DNA from 4 places in the Massilia sp. LXY-6 genome. Region 1 is predicted to be linked to each of the others. Evidence: predicted binding sites of a transcription regulator. Region 1 holds the regulator's gene; each other region holds the start of a gene.
What was found. Region 1 encodes LexA, which represses DNA repair genes until DNA is damaged. Its sites were predicted from a motif close to ACTGTATNNNNATACAGT; they were not measured.

Region 1 (4,424 bases):
GATCGCATGCGTCAGGCGCGGCCAGTCCTCGTCGATCAGCTTGCCGGTACGCAGGCGGTGCTGGTCGAGCTGGCCGATCGAGCCCAGCATACGCATCGCCAGCTGGGTGCCGCCCATCTCCATCGAGAAGATCGCGACCGGCAGGCCGGCCTCGACCGCCACGGCCTCGCCGATGTTGACCGAGAACGCGGTCTTGCCCATCGACGGACGGCCGGCGACGATCACCAGGTCGCCCGGCTGCAGGCCGGAAGTCATCTTGTCGAGGTCGATGAAGCCGGTCGGGACGCCGGTGATCTCGCCCTGGTTTTCGCGGCTGTAGAGTTCGTCGATGCGCTCCACCACCTGGGTCAGCAGCGGCTGCACCGGCAGCCAGCCCTGGGCGCCGCGGGCGCCCTGCTCGGCGATCGCGAAGATCCTCGATTCGGCTTCGTCGAGGATCTGCTTGACCTCGGCGCCCTGCGGATTGAAGGCCTTGGCCGACACTTCGTCGGCCACGGTGATGAGCTGGCGCAGCACGCCACGGTCGCGCACGATCTCGGCGTAACGGCGGATGTTGGCGGCGGACGGCGTGTTCTGCGCCATCGCGTTGAGGTACTGCAGCCCGCCCACTTCCTCGGCCTTGCCGAGCTGGACGAGCGACTCGTAGACGGTGATCACGTCGGCAGGCTTGCCGGCATTGATCAGGCGGACCATCTGTTCGAAGATGATCCGGTGGTCGTAGCGGTAGAAGTCCTCCGCATGCATGAAGTCGGCAATACGGTCCCACGCCGCATTATCGCGCAGCAGCCCGCCGATGACGGACTGTTCTGCTTCGATGGAATGCGGGGGGATGCGGAGCGACTCGATCTGCGGGTCTGCTGGGGTGTTCATGGCCGACATTATACCTTTTCCGCATCGCCGGCTGAAATGATTGGTGATTTTCCGGGCATAAAAAAAGCCGGGAGAACCCGGCTTTTTCTCATTCTGGCAACATAAGTCGCCGGAATTATTTAGGCAGCTTCGCCCACGACAGCCACGGTGACGTCGACGACGACGTCGGTGTGCAGCGCGACGGCAACCGGGTGCTCGCCGGTGGTCTTCAGCGGGCCGGTCGGCATGCGGACGTTGGCCTTTTCGACGGCGAAACCTTGCTTGCTCAGGGCTTCAGCGATGTCGAAGTTGGTCACGGAACCGAACAGACGGCCATCCACGCCAGCTTTCTGGGCGATGGTGATGGTCATGCCGCTCAGCTTCTCGCCCTGGCCTTGTGCGGCTGCCAGCTTCTCGGCGGCTGCCTTTTCCAGTTCGGCGCGCTTGACTTCGAACTCGGCCACGGCCGACTCGGTAGCACGGCGGGCTTTCTTTTGCGGGATCAGGAAGTTACGTGCGTAACCGTCCTTGACCTTGACCACGTCGCCCAGGTTGCCGACGTTGACGACTTTTTCCAGCAGGATGACTTGCATATTATTCTCCAGTATACGTGTCGTGACCGACGATTAAGCGTTGTGCAGGTCGGTGTACGGCAGCAGGGCCAGGTAGCGAGCGCGCTTGATGGCGGTGTCCACTTGGCGCTGGTAGTGCGCCTTGGTACCGGTCAGGCGTGCCGGCATGATCTTGCCGTTTTCCTGGACGAAATCCTTCAGGGTGTCGACGTCTTTGTAATCGACCTGTTCCACGTTTGCAGCGGTGAAGCGGCAGAATTTCTTGCGCTTGAACAGCGGGTTCTGCTGTTTGCGCTTCAGTTTTTCCTTGGCTTTGTTTTTGTCGAACTTTTTACCGAATGCCATTTGAGGCTCCTGTATGTAATCTAAATGAAATCAATGATGTGAAACACCAGGGCTTTGCTGTTGCGGTTCTTGCGAGCAAGGAATCCCTTGAACCTGTACGACGCTCCCAGTTCGGCGTCGGCGAATCGGCCCGAAATATCTCCCGCGGCAAGCGCGGAAATCTCGAACTCGACCTGCCTCGCGATCCCCGCCTCGGTCTGCTGCGACCCGTGCTGCAGGGTGCCGCTGACGATGGGGATGCCGGCCGGGGTGTAGCGCAGGGTATCGCGTTCCGCGATGCTTGCGACCAGCAACAGCTCGTTCACTGCCCGTGCGCGCTTCTTTCCGCGCTTTTATTCAAATGAATTAAGCGGCGGCGGCCGGGGCAGCTGCCTGCTCGGCGCGGTGGCTCTTGGCTGCGTCTTCGCGCTGTACCGACTTCATCATCGGCGACGGTGCGGTTTCGGCCTTCTTCATCTTGACGGTCAGATGACGCAGCACGGCATCATTGAATTTGAATGCGGTTTCCAGCTCGACCAGGGTCTCGTTGTCGCACTCGATGTTCATGCAGATGTAGTGTGCCTTCGGCAGCTTCTGGATCTGGTAAGCCATTTGACGGCGGCCCCAGTCTTCGACGCGGTGGATGTTACCGCCGCGCGAGGTGACGGTGGTCTTGTAGCGCTCGATCATCGCCGGGACCTGCTCGCTCTGGTCCGGGTGGACGATAAACACGATTTCATAATGACGCATGCAACACTCCTTAAGGACGTTTAAACAAATGCCCACCTCGGCGTCAAGACGAGTGTGGGAAGGGAAAGCCCGACATTATAACCGTAAAAACGTCAAGAGCTCAATCGCCGTGTGCGGTCTTCCAGGCATCGCCGTGACCGCAAGGCAAAAAAAACCGGCGAAACGCACGGATTCCCCTTGCGCCCGGCGCAATACTGTACAAAAATACAGGGTATCGAGTCCGACCCGGACACCGCCCACCTACGCACAGCTCACTACGCACACGATCCTCACCATGCTTAAGCTCACCGCACGGCAAGAACAGATTCTCAACCTGATCAAGGAAGCCATCGACAACACCGGCTTTCCGCCGACCCGCGCCGAAATCGCCCAGGAGCTTGGCTTCCGCTCGGCCAACGCGGCCGAAGAACACCTGCAAGCCCTGGCGCGCAAGGGTGCGATCGAAATTTCGCCGGGCACCTCGCGCGGCATCCGCCTGGTCGGCAACACCACGCCCGACGCCGCCGCGCTGCCGGCCGTGCCGGCTGCCCTGCTGATGTCGCTGCCGCTGGTCGGCCGCGTCGCCGCGGGTTCGCCGATCCTGGCCCAGGAACACGTCGAAGCAAGCTACTCGGTCGACCCGGCCATGTTTTCAAGCAAGCCGGACTTCCTGCTGAAGGTCAAGGGCTGGTCGATGCGCGACGCCGGCATCTGCGACGGGGACTTCCTGGCTGTCAAGAAAGTGGATTCGGCCAAGAACGGGCAGATCGTGGTTGCCCGCATCGGCGACGAAGTCACCGTCAAGCGCTACCGCAAGAACGGCGGCACCATCGAACTGCTGCCGGAAAACCCGGACTTCTCCGTCATCACGATCGACCCGCAGAACGACGAGTTCGCGCTCGAAGGCCTGGCCGTCGGCCTGCTGCGCTCCTGGCACTAAGCCTGCAGGCGATACGCCGGCCCGGCGGGAAACCGGGACGGCGACACGTCAATTGTTGACGCGGTTGTTGCGCCGATTCTCGCGCTCGCGCTCGCGTTCCAGGGTCGGCGTGCTCTTCACGATATCGTTGTGCTCCCTGACCCAGGCGTCGGTGGCGTCCCGCCACACGGCAAAGTCGGCCAGCACCAGCTTGGACTTGACCTGCGCGCTCTCGGTCAGGTTCGTATATACCTCGGCCAAGCGCTTTTCCGCGCGCTCCATCTCCGGCTTGTTGATCAGTTTCGCCACATCGGCAGGAATCCGCTTGGTCAGCGGCGATGCCTCGTTCAGGGCACGCGCCTGGGCGTTATAGCATTCCTGCCACTTCGCCATATTCGCCGACACCCGGTCGATCTCGTCGTTCTGCTTGGAGACGGCGGGGAAACGCGGCGCCGGGCAGCGGTACTGGCCGCTCTGCAGGTCCGAGCCGTCGTAGCGGTCGACCCAGTAATCGATGTCGGCACGGCGTTCGACCCGCTTGCGCATCAGCTCCAGCGACGCGATGGCAACGGGATTCCCCTTCGCCGCGGCCTTGCGGAACCAGGCCTCGGCCCTGGCCTCGTCGACGCTGCCGGCTTCTCCATACCAGTACATTTCGCCCAGGTGCTGCTGGGCCTCGACATTGCCGGCGCCGGCCAGCCTGGTATAGCGCTGCAGGGCGTCCGGATAATCCTTCTTGGCAAACGCCGCGTTGGCGCTTGCGAGCTCGTCAGCGGCGCAACTTCCCGCCAACAGCATGCTCAGGCAAAAAACGACAGTCTTCACGTGCGATCGATCTATGCAGTTGAGTAATGGCACATCATATCGCCAGAACCGGCATGTGCCAATTACTCAACTGTAACGGCATTTCAGTGATTTGCCGGATTCCCGCCGGTGGGCGCGTTGGCAAGCGACTGATTCGACTCGTACACCCGGCGCAGGCCAGTCATCATCTCCAGCTTGTTGCGCGCGCTTGCCTCGTCCGCCTTCTT
Region 2 (4,424 bases), on a different contig from region 1:
ACACGGCCTCGACGTGGATGTCGCGCCCCAGGTCCTTCACGGCCTGGTGATGGATCGAGTTGACGATCGGCCGCTTCTGGTCGGGGAACATCTTGCCCAGCGACGAGCCTTGCGGAAACACGATCGCGTGGCGGTGGGCGTCGTAGTCTTCGTGCACATGGGACAGAGCCTCGGGCACATTGGTCGCCACGTCCTGGTAGAGCGTCCCGCCGAAGGCCACGTTGATCAGCTGGCAACCGCGGCAGATGCCGAGTACCGGCTTGCCGGCGTCGACGAATTCGTGCAGCAGCTCGAGTTCGTAGACGTCGCGGGCGCGGTCGCCGCTCCATTCGGGCCGGGTCGGCGAGTCCGAATACGTCATCGGCGAGACGTCCGCCCCGCCCTGCAGCACCAATCCGTCGAGATGGCGCGCGTAATGACGCATCGTGATGTTGCTGGGATGCAGCAACCCATTCGTGTTCACGGTCGGCACCATGAACACCAGCACGTCGCGCGACATGACCCATTGCGCGATCGACTCTTCGAGGTATTGCAGGTTCTTGCTGCGCAGCCCGACGGAGCCCGGCTCCGGATGAAAGATGCGGGCGGACACGCCAATCCGCAGCGTGCGCCGCATGAAGTCGCGGCCCAGGCGGTCGCTGATGGCGCGCCAGCGCGAGCGCAGCACGCGGGTGGCCAGCGCCAGCGGCGTATCGCCGTGCCGGAGGTAGCGCGACGATCCTCCGGTGGCGCGCCGGTCCGGAACGCGCGGCGATCCCGATGAACCGTCCGGCGGCAGGCCGGCAGTTTCGCGCTTATCATTGTCCTCTACCATGCAGGTAAATATAGCCCTGCCGTAGGGCGCGCACGATTGCATTTGCAGAATCCATGCAGGAGGGCTTGCAAACTTGCGCTCAACAGGCAAGAATACTGTATTTCCATACAGTGTCTTTTCGGTACCTCTTCCCAAAACGCGCATAAGCACCGACACTGGCGCCTTTTGCCAAGTCGTTTGGCGTTCTTATTGCCGCGCGACAAGATAGAATGCGCAGGCATTCGAATTACACAATATCCAGCATGGCCACCAAGAAAACTGCAACCGACTACAGCGAATCATCCATCCGGGTCCTGAAGGGACTGGAGCCCGTCAAGCAGCGTCCGGGCATGTACACGCGCACCGAAAACCCGCTGCACATCATCCAGGAAGTGATCGACAACGCCTCGGACGAGGCGCTGGGTGGGCACTGCAAGAACATCGCCGTCACGATGAACGTGGACGGCTCGATCACGGTCGAGGACGACGGCCGCGGCATCCCGGTCGGCATCCACCCCGAGGAAGGCGTCTCGACCGTCGAGATCGTGTTCACGCGCCTGCACGCGGGCGGCAAGTTCGACAAGGGTTCGGGCGGCGCCTACGCGTTCTCAGGCGGCCTGCACGGCGTCGGCGTGTCGGTCACGAATGCGCTGTCGAAGCGCCTCGAGATCACCGTCTGGCGCAAGGACGACCAGGGCAACGGCGTACACCACCTGGCCTTCGAAGCCGGCGACGTGGTCGAGCCCCTGAGCTCCGCCCCGCCCGAACGCGGCGGCAAGAAGAACGGCACCCGCGTCACCGCCTGGCCGGACGGGCAATACTTCGATTCGCCGAACATCCCGATGGCCGAGCTGCAGCGCCTGCTGCGCTCGAAGGCCGTGCTGCTGCCGGGCGTGACCGTCACGCTCACCAACGGCAAGACCGGCGATACCCAGACCTGGCGCTACGACGAAGGCCTGCGCGGCTACCTGACCGAAGCGCTGGCGCAGACCGCGAACAACGGCCAGACCGTGATCCCGCTGTTCGAAGGCGCGCAGTACGCCGCCGCGGGCGACGAGGGCTTCGCGGAAGGCGAAGGCGCGGCCTGGGTCGTGGCCTGGACCGAGGAAGGCGCCGTGGTGCGTGAATCCTATGTCAACCTGATCCCGACGGTCAGCGGCGGCACCCACGAATCCGGCCTGCGCGATGGCCTGTTCGGCGCCGTGAAGAGCTTCGTCGAGATGCACTCGCTGCTGCCGAAAGGCGTCAAGCTGCTGCCGGAAGACGTGTTCGCACGGGTCTCGTTCGTGCTGTCGGCGAAGGTGCTGGACCCGCAGTTCCAGGGCCAGACCAAGGAGCGCCTGAATTCGCGCGACGCCGTGAAGCTGGTGTCGACCTTCACCCGTCCGCCGCTCGAATTGTGGCTGAACCAGCACGTCGACTACGGCAAGAAGCTGGCCGAACTCGTCATCAAGCAGGCGCAATCCCGCCTGCGTTCGCTGCAGAAGGTCGAGAAGAAGAAGTCCTCGGGCGTGGCCGTGTTGCCGGGCAAGCTGACCGATTGCGAATCGACCGACATCACCCGCAACGAACTGTTCCTGGTCGAGGGCGACTCGGCGGGCGGCTCGGCCAAGATGGGCCGCGACAAGGAATTCCAGGCCATCCTGCCGCTGCGCGGCAAGGTGCTGAACACCTGGGAAACCGACCGCGACCGCCTGTTCGCCAACAACGAGATCCACGACATCGCGGTGGCGATCGGCGTCGACCCGCACAGTTCAAGCGACACGCCGGACCTGTCCGGCCTGCGCTACGGGAAGATCTGCATCCTGTCGGACGCGGACGTCGACGGCTCGCACATCCAGGTGCTGCTGCTCACCTTGTTCTTCAAGCATTTCCCGGCCCTGTTCAAGGATGGCCACGTGTGCGTCGCGCGCCCGCCGCTGTACCGCGTCGACGTGCCGGCGCGCGGCAAGAAGCCGATCCAGAAGCTGTACGCGCTGGACGACGGCGAGCTGCTGGCGATCGAGGACAAGCTCAAGAAGGAAGGCCTAAAGGAAGGCGTGTGGAGCATCTCCCGCTTCAAGGGCCTGGGCGAGATGAACGCCGAACAGCTGTGGGAAACCACGATGAACCCGGATACCCGGCGCCTGCTGCCAGTGGCCTTTGGCGACTACAACCTGGCCGAATCGTCGGCACGCTTCAACATGCTGATGGGTAAAGGCGAAGCCGCCGCCCGCCGTGCATGGCTGGAAGAGCACGGCAACGAGACGGAAGCAGATATCTGATCAAGGACACAGCGCGACGACTCGACGAGCTTGGATTCCCGCCTGCGCGGGAATGACGTGACACCGTAGCGTCGTTCCCGCGAAGGCGGGAACCCAAGTTTGCCTGAGCAGCCTTCCGCGCCACAGGAACGAATAAACAATATGAGCCAAGCAAGCCTCTTCGAACAACAACACGAGCCGGCCGGCATTGACGCCGAGACGCTCACCCTCTCCACCTTCGCCGAACGCGCCTACCTGGACTACGCGGTTTCCGTCGTGAAAGGCCGCGCGCTGCCGGACGTGTCCGACGGCCAGAAGCCGGTCCAGCGCCGCATCCTGTATTCGATGAACGAGCTGGGCCTGGGCCCGACCGCCAAGCCGCGCAAATCGGCGACCGTGGTCGGCGACGTGCTCGGCAAGCTGCACCCGCACGGCGACCAGTCCGTGTATGACGCGCTGGTGCGCATGGCCCAGGACTTCTCGCTGCGCTACCCGCTGATCGACGGCCAGGGCAACTTCGGCTCGCGCGACGGCGATGGCGCGGCGGCGATGCGCTACACCGAAGCGCGCCTGACGCCGGTATCGCGCCTGCTGCTCGACGAGATCGACATGGGCACGGTCGACTTCCAGCCGAACTACGACGGCTCCAGCGAAGAGCCGCGCACCCTGCCTGCCCGCCTGCCGATGCTGCTGCTGAACGGTGCCTCCGGCATCGCGGTGGGCATGGCCACCGAGATCCCTTCGCACAACCTGCGCGAAGTGGCGGCGGCGGCGGTGGCGATGATCCGCAATCCGAAGATCACCCACGCCGAGCTGATGACGCTGATGCCCGGGCCGGACTACCCGGGCGGCGGCCAGATCATCACGCCGGCCTCGAACATCGCCGACATGTACGCCACCGGGCGCGGCTCGATGAAGGTGCGCGCACGCTGGAAGATCGAGGAACTGGCGCGCGGCCAGTGGCAGGCGGTCGTCACCGAACTGCCGCCGGGCGTGTCCTCGCAGCGCGTGCTGGAAGAGATCGAGGAACTGACCAACCCGAAGATCAAGGTCGGCAAGAAGACCCTGCTGCCCGACCAGCTGGCGCTGAAGCAGACCATCCTCGGCGCGCTGGATGCCGTGCGCGACGAATCCGGCCGCGAGGCCCCGGTGCGCCTGGTGTTCGAGCCGAAGTCGAAGAACCAGGACCAGGCCGAGTTCATGCTGATGCTGCTGGCGCATACCTCGCTGGAGACCTCGGCCCCGATCAACCTGGTGATGATCGGCGGCGACGGCCGTCCGCGCCAGAAGGGCCTGACCGAGATCCTGCAGGAGTGGATCGACTACCGCTTCGTGACGGTGCGCCGCCGTACCGAGTTCAAGCTCGGCAAGGTCAACGACCGCATCCA
Region 3 (4,424 bases), on a different contig from region 1:
CATCAACTACGAACCGAGCCTGATGGGCGGCATGCAAGAAGCGCCGCAGCCGCAGAAGGACTATCACCCGTACGTGCAGGGCCACCTGGGCCGCTACCAGACCACGAGCACCGCGTCCGACTACAAGCAGGCCGGCGATCGCTACCGCAGCTTCCAGGACTGGGAACGCGACGACCTGGTAAACAATGTCGGCGGCGACCTCAAGAAGTGCCCGGAAGTCATCCAGCTACGCATGGTCTGGCACCTGTGGCACTGCGACGAGGACTATGGCCGCCGGGTCGCGCAAGTGGCCGGCATCGACCTCGAGAAGGCCAAGGCCCTGCCACCGCTGCCGGGCAAGCCGGCGCCGCACCAGAACCGCGAAGGGGCGACTTATGCCGGTGGCGTACCGGAGCACCCGGGCGGGGAAAAGGAGCCGTCGACCACGGAGGAAGTGGCGGCGAAATAAGGTAGCGGGTTACAAAAGCAAACGGCCCGGGCAACATGCCAGGGCCGTTTTTTCGTAGGGTGGGCGCGGCCGGCGTAGGTACACCGTGCCCCACGCCTTACGCTTTGGCTTCCCCGCCTAGCGCCTCGACCATGTCCGCCATCATCTTCGACAGCTCACCCGTCATCAACATCATGTCGTTGTCGAAACGCTCATCATCGCTGTAGGTGATGGTTTCGTTTTCCTTGATCACGTCCAGCGGCTTGACGCCCTTGATCGCCAGCGATTCGGTCAGCACGAAGGACACGCGGCTGTTCCAGGTCATGGCCAGGCGGGTGCACTGCTTGCCGGCGGCGATATGGCGGCGGATGTCTTCCGGGTCCAGCGAGTGCTTCACGTAGCGCACCGCGGCCTTGCTCTCGCCGGTGGCGCGCAGCTCGGTGTCCTGGTCGATCGTGAAGTTGTACGGCGCCTCGTCCGATTCCAGCCAGCCGGTCATCACGGCCACCGGCGAGCTCTGCACGCGCAGCGATTCCAGCGGCATCTTGTCGACCGCCTTCAGCAGCAGCTTGATTACCTCGTCGGCCTTGGACGGGCTGGCGGCGTCGATCACCATCCAGCCATTGACCGGGTCGATCCAGGTCCAGACGTTGCTGCGGATCGAGAATGCGCGCGGCAGCAGCTCGTCGGCCACGCGTTCCTTCAGTTCCTTCATCGCCTTCTTACCCGGCGGAAAACCCTGCTGCTCTTCCAGCTCGGCGGCCCTGGCCTTGGCCACCTGGTTGATGACCGAGCCCGGCAGCAGTTTCTTTTCGGTGCCGAGCATCATCAGCATCTGCTTGTTCACTTCATGGACCAGCTTGCCGTTGCCGCGCGGGGAATCCCAGCCCTGGCGCAGCAGTTCATTGCTGCTGGCGGGCGTGAACGCCTGCGGCTGCAGCGCTGCTTCCATTTGTTCGGCGGTAAATGCCCACGGTGCGGGCAGGCGGTAAATCTGAAGATTCTTGAACCACATACTCTCAGTTATCTCTCATTTCCAGGGGAACGACATTCTACACGCTGCTAGGTGGCAATTTTCACCCGACAGGGTAGGCTTTTTTAATGTGTTGCGCGTTCGTCAAACAGACTGAGCTGCTCGACTTGTTCGGTGTCGGCCAGCCGCACGCCGACGCCCAGCAGGCGCACCGGACGGCTGGCCCGCAGCCAGCCCGCCTCCATCAGGTGCGCGTAGATCGCCAGGTTCGGCGCATAAGCGACGCATTCGACCGTGGTTTGCTGGAAGTCGTTGAATTTGATTTTCACGAACAGCTTGTTGATGAATCTTTCGGCATGGTTGCGTTTAATACGTCCCTGCAGCTGCGCCATCAGTTCCGGCAGCAGGGCCAGGCAGGCCGGCAGGTCCGGCACGTCCGGCGTGTAGGTTTCCTCGGTGCTGATCGATTTCCTCTCCCGCACCGGATTGACGTCGCGGTGGTCGATGCCGCGGCACAGGTCGTGCAGGCGGGCGCCGAAGGAACCGAAATGCTCTTGCAGTTTCGCCATGCTCCAGCTGCGCAGATCGGCACAGGTCTGCACGCCCAGCCCGTTCATCTTGGCTGCCGTGACCTTGCCGACGCCATGCAGCTTCTTCACCGGCAGCGCGGCCACGAAGGCGTCGATTTCCTCCGGACGCACCAGGAACAGGCCATCCGGCTTGTTCCAGTCGCTGGCGATCTTGGCCACGAACTTGTTCGGCGCCACGCCGGCCGAGGCCGTGATGCCGACGGTGTCGAAAATGCGCCGGCGGATCTCCTGCGCGATCAGGGTCGCGCTGCCCTTGCAGTGCCTTGACTCCGTCACGTCCAGGTAGGCCTCGTCCAGCGACAGCGGCTCCACCAGTTCCGTGTAGTCGCGGTAGATTTCCATGATCTGGCGCGAGGCGATCCGGTACTTTTCCATGTTCGGCGGGATCAGGAGCAGCTCCGGGCACAGTTTCATCGCCTGGGCGGTGGCCATCGCCGAATGGATGCCGAAGCGGCGCGCCTCGTAGTTGCAGGTCGCGATCACGCCGCGCTGGTCCGCCCGTCCCCCGACCGCCAGCGGCCGGCCGCGCAGCGACGGGTCATCCCGCATCTCGACGGATGCGTAGAAACAGTCGCAATCGCAGTGGATGATCTTGCGGGTCGGGGTGTTCATACTGTAATTGCATACAGTATCTGCGGAATGGCGCGATGATGCAAGAGTGCAATGAAAAAGGGCACGCAACCCAGGTCGCGCGCCCTTTGCTTCACTGCCTGCCGCCTGCTTACCAGGTGAACTTCAGCGTGTACTGGCCGGCACCGCCCGAATAGTAGCGCACACGGATGTAGCGCGCCTGGGTCGTGGTCGCCGTGTTGGCCACCGACACCGCATCGCTCGCACCGGCGCCGTTGGTGCTCAGCGCCAGCTGGTTACCTGCACTGTCATAGGCATACAGGTCGTAGTCCAGCGTGCTCGCACCCGGGGTCAGGGTGGCGCTCAGGGTCTTGCCGGCCGGAACCTGGACCACGAAGTAGTCGGTGTCGGTCGTGCTCGACAGGCTACCGCTGAGCACGGTGCCCGAGGTGGCCACCGCATTGGCGGTCGAGATGTAGTTGTTCGATTCCACTTCGTTCTGGGTCGGCGCCGCGACTGCCACGGTGGCGGCCGCCGCGTTCACGGCCGCTGCCGCGTCGACGATGCCGGCGCCGCAGCCCGAGCAGGCCGCCGGGAAGGCGCGCGCGCTGGCTTTCAGCTTGGATTCGACTTCGTCCGGGGTCAGGTTCGGGTTTTTCGACAGCATCAAGGCGGCCACCCCGGCCACGTGCGGGGTCGCCATCGAGGTGCCCATCATGTAGGCGTAGCTATCGCCCGCCGGGGTGCTGGTGCCCGCATTCCAGGTCGACAGGATGCCGGCGCCGCTGTCGCCGCCCGGTGCCGCCACGTCGACATTCGCCCCGTAGTTCGAATACGACGCCTTGCCGCCGCTACGGCCCACCGCCGCCACCGCGATCACGCCGGCGCAGTTGGCTGGATTGGCGTTCGACGCATTGACGTTGGAGTTGCCGGCCGCGACCACGACCACGGCGCCGCGCGAACGCGCGCTGTTGATCGCGTTCTGGGTGGTGGTGTCGCAGGCGCCGCTGCCGCCCAGCGACAGGTTCAGCACACGCGCCTTGTTCGGGTTGGCCGGTGCGCCGGTGACGGCGCCGCCGGACGCCCAGACGATGGCGTCGGCGATGTCGGACGTATAGCCGCCGCACTTGCCCAGCACGCGCACCGGCAAGACCTTGGCGCCGAAGGCGACGCCGGCCACGCCGACGCCGTTGTTGGCCTTGGCGGCGATGGTGCCGGCCACGTGGGTGCCGTGCCAGCTCGAGGCCTGGTCCTGGGCCGGCATGCCGGTACCGCACTGGCCCGCATAGGTGTTGTCGCCCGGATCGCTGGCGTCGCTGTCGCGGCCGTCGCCGTCGGCGGCGATGGCGGCGCTGGTGATGAAGTCATAGCCCGGCAGGATCTGGCCCGACAGGTCGGCGTGCGGACGGTAGCCGGTGTCGATCACGGCCACGTTGATGCCGGCGCCGGTCGACTTGTCCCAGGCGGCCGGCAGGTTCAGGCCACCCGCGGCTTCATATAGATCCCACTGCTGGCTGTACATCGGATCGGTCGGCACGAACAGCGGCACCATGATGCGGTCGGGCTCGGCGTATTCGACGTCCGGATCGCGTGCCTTCAGTTCGGCGGCCAGGGCGCGGGCTTCGTCCAGCGACATCGTGCGGCTGAGCTGCAGCACATTGGCGCCGGTGGCGGTCGCGTGCAGCGCGCGCATGGTGGCGCCGAGCTGCTGGCCGGCGCGGGCCAGCAGGGCTTGGCGTGCGGCCGACATGGCGTGGGCCGGCTTGGCGCCCTTGGAATTGTCGACCGCGTCCTTGTACTTGACGATCAGGCGGTCGGTCTGGGTAATGATCTTGGTTTGTGCCGTATCGGGCGGCGCGGCGTG
Region 4 (4,424 bases), on a different contig from region 1:
GCCCGCACCGGCGCCGGTGTCCGATGCCAGCGGCTGCAGGTTGACCCAGGCATAGGCGATCCGCACCGGGGCGCCGTGCAGGCTCTCGGTGCGGAAGTGCACCCGGCCGCTGCGCTCGGCGTCGTCCTGCGGCGGCAGCGGCAGGTCGCGGTCGCCTTCCACGACCTCGGCGCGCGGCCCGGTGATCTGGAAGTACACGCTGTCGACGTCGTCGGCGCGCAGGATGTCGCGCGCGCTGGCGGGCAGGCGCGCCACCACCTTGCCGTCGACTTCCTTGACCTGCTGGGCCAGCACCGTGACGTTGTCTTCCAACGCATGGTCGAAGGGCTGGTTGGCGATCGACTTCGCCACCAGGTAGGTGATCGCGATGCTCATCGGCCACAGCAGCAGCAGCGGGGCCAGCATCCAGTCGAGGATCTCGCCGAACAGCGAATGCTGGATGCTCTCTTCGGGCTCGGGCCGGGGCGGCACATACAGCGGTTCCAGCGCCGCATCGGGCTCAGGCTCGTAGAGTGATTCCGCCTCGATGGCGCCGGCGCTGCGCCGCTGCAGGGACTTCATGCCGGCTTGCCTTCGGTCTTACTTGCCGCCGGCGGTGGAGGCCTTGCGCGTGCTGTCGGCATACCGCTCCAGGCAGTAGCCCAGGCCGCGCACGGTGGCGATGCGGATGCCGCCGGTCTCGATCTTCTTGCGCAGGCGGTGCACGTAGACCTCGATGGCGTTGTTCGACACTTCCTCGCCCCACTCGCACAGGTGGTCGACCAGCTGTTCCTTGGAGACCAGGCGCCCGGTGCGCGCCAGCAGGATCTCGAGCAGGCCCAGTTCGCGCGCCGACAGGTCGAGCATCTGGTCGTCGATGTAGGCGCTGCGCCCGACCTGGTCGTAGGCCAGCGGACCGTGGCGGATCACGGTCGAGCCGCCGCCCTGGCCGCGGCGGGTCAGGGCACGCACCCGCGCCTCCAGTTCGGACAGGGCGAAGGGCTTGGCCATGTAGTCGTCGGCGCCGGCGTCGAGGCCGCCAACGCGCTGCTCGATCGAGTCGGCGGCGGTGAGGATCAGCACCGGGAGCAGCGAGCCGCGCGCGCGCAGGCGGCGCAGCACGTCGAGCCCGGACAGTTTCGGCAGGCCGAGGTCGAGGATCAGCAGGTCGAACTCCTGGGTCGACAGCGCCGTATCGGCATCCTGGCCGTTCTTCACGCAGTCGATCGCATAGCCGGACTGGCGCAAGGAGCGCGTCAGGCCATCGGCGAGTACGCTATCATCCTCGGCTAGTAAAATACGCATCGCATCTCCCTTTTGGTGGCCCTGTTCGCTTACTTTTTTATTCGTTGGAGCTAGCTTACCCGCATATTGTGTGTGATGTTTCGCAACATGTCGAATCGATCAGGCGACGGTAAATATCGCTTGCCAAAACTACTGGGATTTTATACAGTACTACCTATTGAAATCGCGCGAGCGGTCCCTATCTTGGTTCACTCTAGGACTGAAAGAAAATTATGGACGACAAAAAATCCGCAGTAAACGCAGCAGAGAAGGGCAAGGCGCTGGCAGCAGCCCTCGCGCAGATCGAAAAGCAGTTCGGCAAAGGCTCGGTCATGCGCATGGATATCAATGCGCCGGTCGAGGAAGTGCAAACCGTGTCCACCGGCTCGCTGGGCCTAGACATCGCGCTGGGCGTCGGCGGCCTGCCGCGCGGTCGTATCGTCGAGATCTACGGTCCGGAGTCGTCGGGTAAAACCACGCTGACCCTGCAAACCATTGCCCAGATGCAGAAACTGGGCGGTACTTGCGCCTTCATCGACGCCGAGCACGCGCTGGACGTCGGCTATGCGCAGAAGCTGGGCATCAAGCTGGACGAGCTGCTGATCTCGCAGCCGGACACCGGCGAGCAGGCGCTCGAAATCACCGACGCGCTGGTGCGCTCGGGCAGCGTCGACCTGGTGGTCATCGACTCGGTGGCGGCATTGACCCCGCGCGCCGAAATCGAAGGCGACATGGGCGACTCCCTGCCGGGCCTGCAAGCCCGTCTGATGTCGCAGGCGCTGCGCAAGCTGACCGGCTCGATCAACCGTACGAACACCCTGGTGATCTTCATTAACCAGATCCGTATGAAGATCGGTGTCATGTTCGGCAGCCCGGAAACCACGACCGGCGGTAACGCGCTGAAGTTCTACGCCTCCGTGCGCCTGGACATCCGCCGTACCGGTTCGATCAAGTCCGGCGACGAGGTGATCGGTAACGAAACCAAGGTCAAGGTCGTCAAGAACAAGATCGCTCCTCCGTTCAAGGAAGCCCACTTCGACATCCTGTATGGCGAAGGCACTTCCCGCGAAGGCGAGATCATCGACCTGGGCGTGGACAACAAGATCGTCGAGAAGTCGGGTTCGTGGTACAGCTATGGTGGCGAGCGCATCGGTCAAGGTAAGGACAATGCACGCCAGTACCTGAAAGACCGTCCGGCCCTGGCCCGCGAGATCGAAAACAAGGTCCGTGCCGCCCTGGGCGTGCGCGAACTGGGCCCGGTTGCTGCCGGTGAGGCTCCGGCCGCGGCAGCTGCCGCAGTCGGCGGCGACGAGTAATCGTCGGCCCGCGCCCCGGTGAGACAGGTTCTGAGCTTAAAGGCTCGCGCACTCAAGTATTTGTCGATGCGCGAGCACAGCCGGATCGAGCTGGGGCGCAAGCTGGCTCGCCATGCCGAGGAGGGCGACGACGTCGAAGCCCTCCTCGATTTCCTTGAAAAGAACAACTGGCTGTCGCAGGAACGCTTCGCCGAATCGCTGGTGCACCGCCGTGCCGGCCGCTACGGCAACAGCCGCGTGCTGGCCGAACTCCAGCAGCACGGCCTGAAGGGCGAAGAGCTCGACGAGCTCAAGTCCGGCCTGAAGGAAACCGAAACCACACGCGCCAGGGAAGTCTGGCGCCGCAAGTTCGGCCGGGTTCCGCAGGACGCCGAGGAACGCAGCAAGCAGATGCGCTTTCTCATGGCGCGTGGTTTTTCGCAGGGCGCGATCCGCAGCGCACTGCAGGGACGCGACGAGGACGACGAGTCCTGACGTTGAAGCGCGTCTAACAAAGCCCTTAGAGCTTTCCCTCCTAAACTGCCTGCCGAATTGGCGACCGGGTGCATCCGCCTGCTTGCTGTGCTAAACTTTCGTGGTTTAAGCAGCGCCGCAAGAGCGGTTGTTGCCGTAGAAGCTGCGGCAACGTGCATCAGGCACAACGGCTGCATACTTTTTTCGCCGCATTCCGGCATTGGTGTTTATGCCCCTGTCTTCCCCCACTCCGCGTAAGCTAAGGCACACGCGCGCCATTACCGTCGAAGCGTACGCGCGCGACGATGGGCTGTGGGACCTCGACGCTTGCATCCGCGACATCAAGACCCACGATCTCGACCTGCCTTCCGGCCGTCGTCCGGGCGGCCTGCCTGTGCATGACCTCAAGCTGCGCGTGACCATCGACCGCGACATGGTCATCACGGACGCCGAAGCCGCTTCGGATGCCGTACCCTATCCCGGTTATTGCGACACCATCGCTCCCGCCTACAAGAAATTGATTGGCTTGTCGCTGCTGAAACATTTCCGGCTGCACCTGAAAGACCGCCTGTCCGGCGTCCTCGGATGCACCCATTTGACCGAGCTGGCACAGGTCCTGCCCACTGCGGCAATCCAGGCCTTTGCCGACGACGCCATGGAAAAACGCGAGGCCGCGCAATCGGCCGAGCGTCCTTACGAACTCGACCGCTGCCATGCGCTGCGCATCGACGGTCCCGCCGTCGCAAAGTACTACCCGCGCTGGGCCTTGAAGGTGGTGTCGGGGTAGTATTCGACTCTTGTAGCTCTATATTTATTCAACCGTATTTCTAAATCAGTAACAGAAGAAGGGAAGCCAGCATGAAAATCCATGAGTATCAAGGCAAAGAGATCCTCCGAAAGTTCGGAGTGACCGTTCCGCGCGGCATTCCGTGCATGTCGGTGGACGAAGCCGTCAAGGCAGCTGAAGAGCTGGGCGGCCCGGTCTGGGTAGTCAAGGCGCAGATCCATGCTGGCGGCCGCGGCAAGGGCGGCGGCGTCAAGGTCGCCAAGTCGATCGACCAGGTTCGCGAATATTCGAACCAGATCATGGGCATGCAGCTGGTGACCCACCAGACCAGCCCGGAAGGCCAGAAAGTCCGTCGCCTGCTGATCGAAGAAGGCGCCGACATCAAGAAAGAACTGTACGTGTCGCTGGTCACCGACCGTGTCACCCAGAAAGTCGTGCTGATGGCCTCGTCGGAAGGCGGCATGGACATCGAAGAAGTCGCGCACAGCAACCCGGAAAAGATTCACAACGTCGTGATCGAGCCGTCGGTCGGCCTGACCGATGCGCAGGCTGACGACGTCGCCCGCAAGATCGGCGTGCCGGAAGCGTCGATCGCCGACGCCCGC

Region 2: the regulator LexA is predicted to act here: its motif matches at 909-926, upstream of ACI48D_RS15680 (DNA topoisomerase IV subunit B).
Region 3: the regulator LexA is predicted to act here: its motif matches at 2,603-2,620, upstream of dinB (DNA polymerase IV).
Region 4: the regulator LexA is predicted to act here: its motif matches at 1,416-1,433, upstream of recA (recombinase RecA).

Annotation. Positions count from the first base shown of each region.
Region 1 is NZ_JBKFGF010000001.1:221,390-225,813, reverse strand. Features, by position in the region: gene ACI48D_RS00980 (replicative DNA helicase) at 1-870, opposite strand, end outside; gene rplI (50S ribosomal protein L9) at 990-1,442, opposite strand; gene rpsR (30S ribosomal protein S18) at 1,476-1,766, opposite strand; gene priB (primosomal replication protein N) at 1,787-2,071, opposite strand; gene rpsF (30S ribosomal protein S6) at 2,112-2,495, opposite strand; gene lexA (transcriptional repressor LexA) at 2,770-3,414, shown strand; gene ACI48D_RS00950 (tetratricopeptide repeat protein) at 3,463-4,218, opposite strand; gene ACI48D_RS00945 (tetratricopeptide repeat protein) at 4,302-4,424, opposite strand, start outside.
Region 2 is NZ_JBKFGF010000033.1:32,170-36,593, forward strand. Features, by position in the region: gene ACI48D_RS15675 (gamma-glutamyl-gamma-aminobutyrate hydrolase family protein) at 1-814, opposite strand, end outside; gene ACI48D_RS15680 (DNA topoisomerase IV subunit B) at 1,057-3,057, shown strand; gene parC (DNA topoisomerase IV subunit A) at 3,199-4,424, shown strand, end outside.
Region 3 is NZ_JBKFGF010000040.1:72,744-77,167, forward strand. Features, by position in the region: gene ACI48D_RS18195 (catalase) at 1-448, shown strand, start outside; gene ACI48D_RS18200 (recombination-associated protein RdgC) at 546-1,442, opposite strand; gene dinB (DNA polymerase IV) at 1,526-2,602, opposite strand; gene ACI48D_RS18210 (S8 family peptidase) at 2,712-4,424, opposite strand, start outside.
Region 4 is NZ_JBKFGF010000026.1:32,523-36,946, reverse strand. Features, by position in the region: gene ACI48D_RS13025 (sensor histidine kinase) at 1-561, opposite strand, end outside; gene ACI48D_RS13020 (response regulator) at 580-1,284, opposite strand; gene recA (recombinase RecA) at 1,497-2,579, shown strand; gene recX (recombination regulator RecX) at 2,598-3,053, shown strand; gene ACI48D_RS13005 (DUF2889 domain-containing protein) at 3,262-3,819, shown strand; gene sucC (ADP-forming succinate--CoA ligase subunit beta) at 3,891-4,424, shown strand, end outside.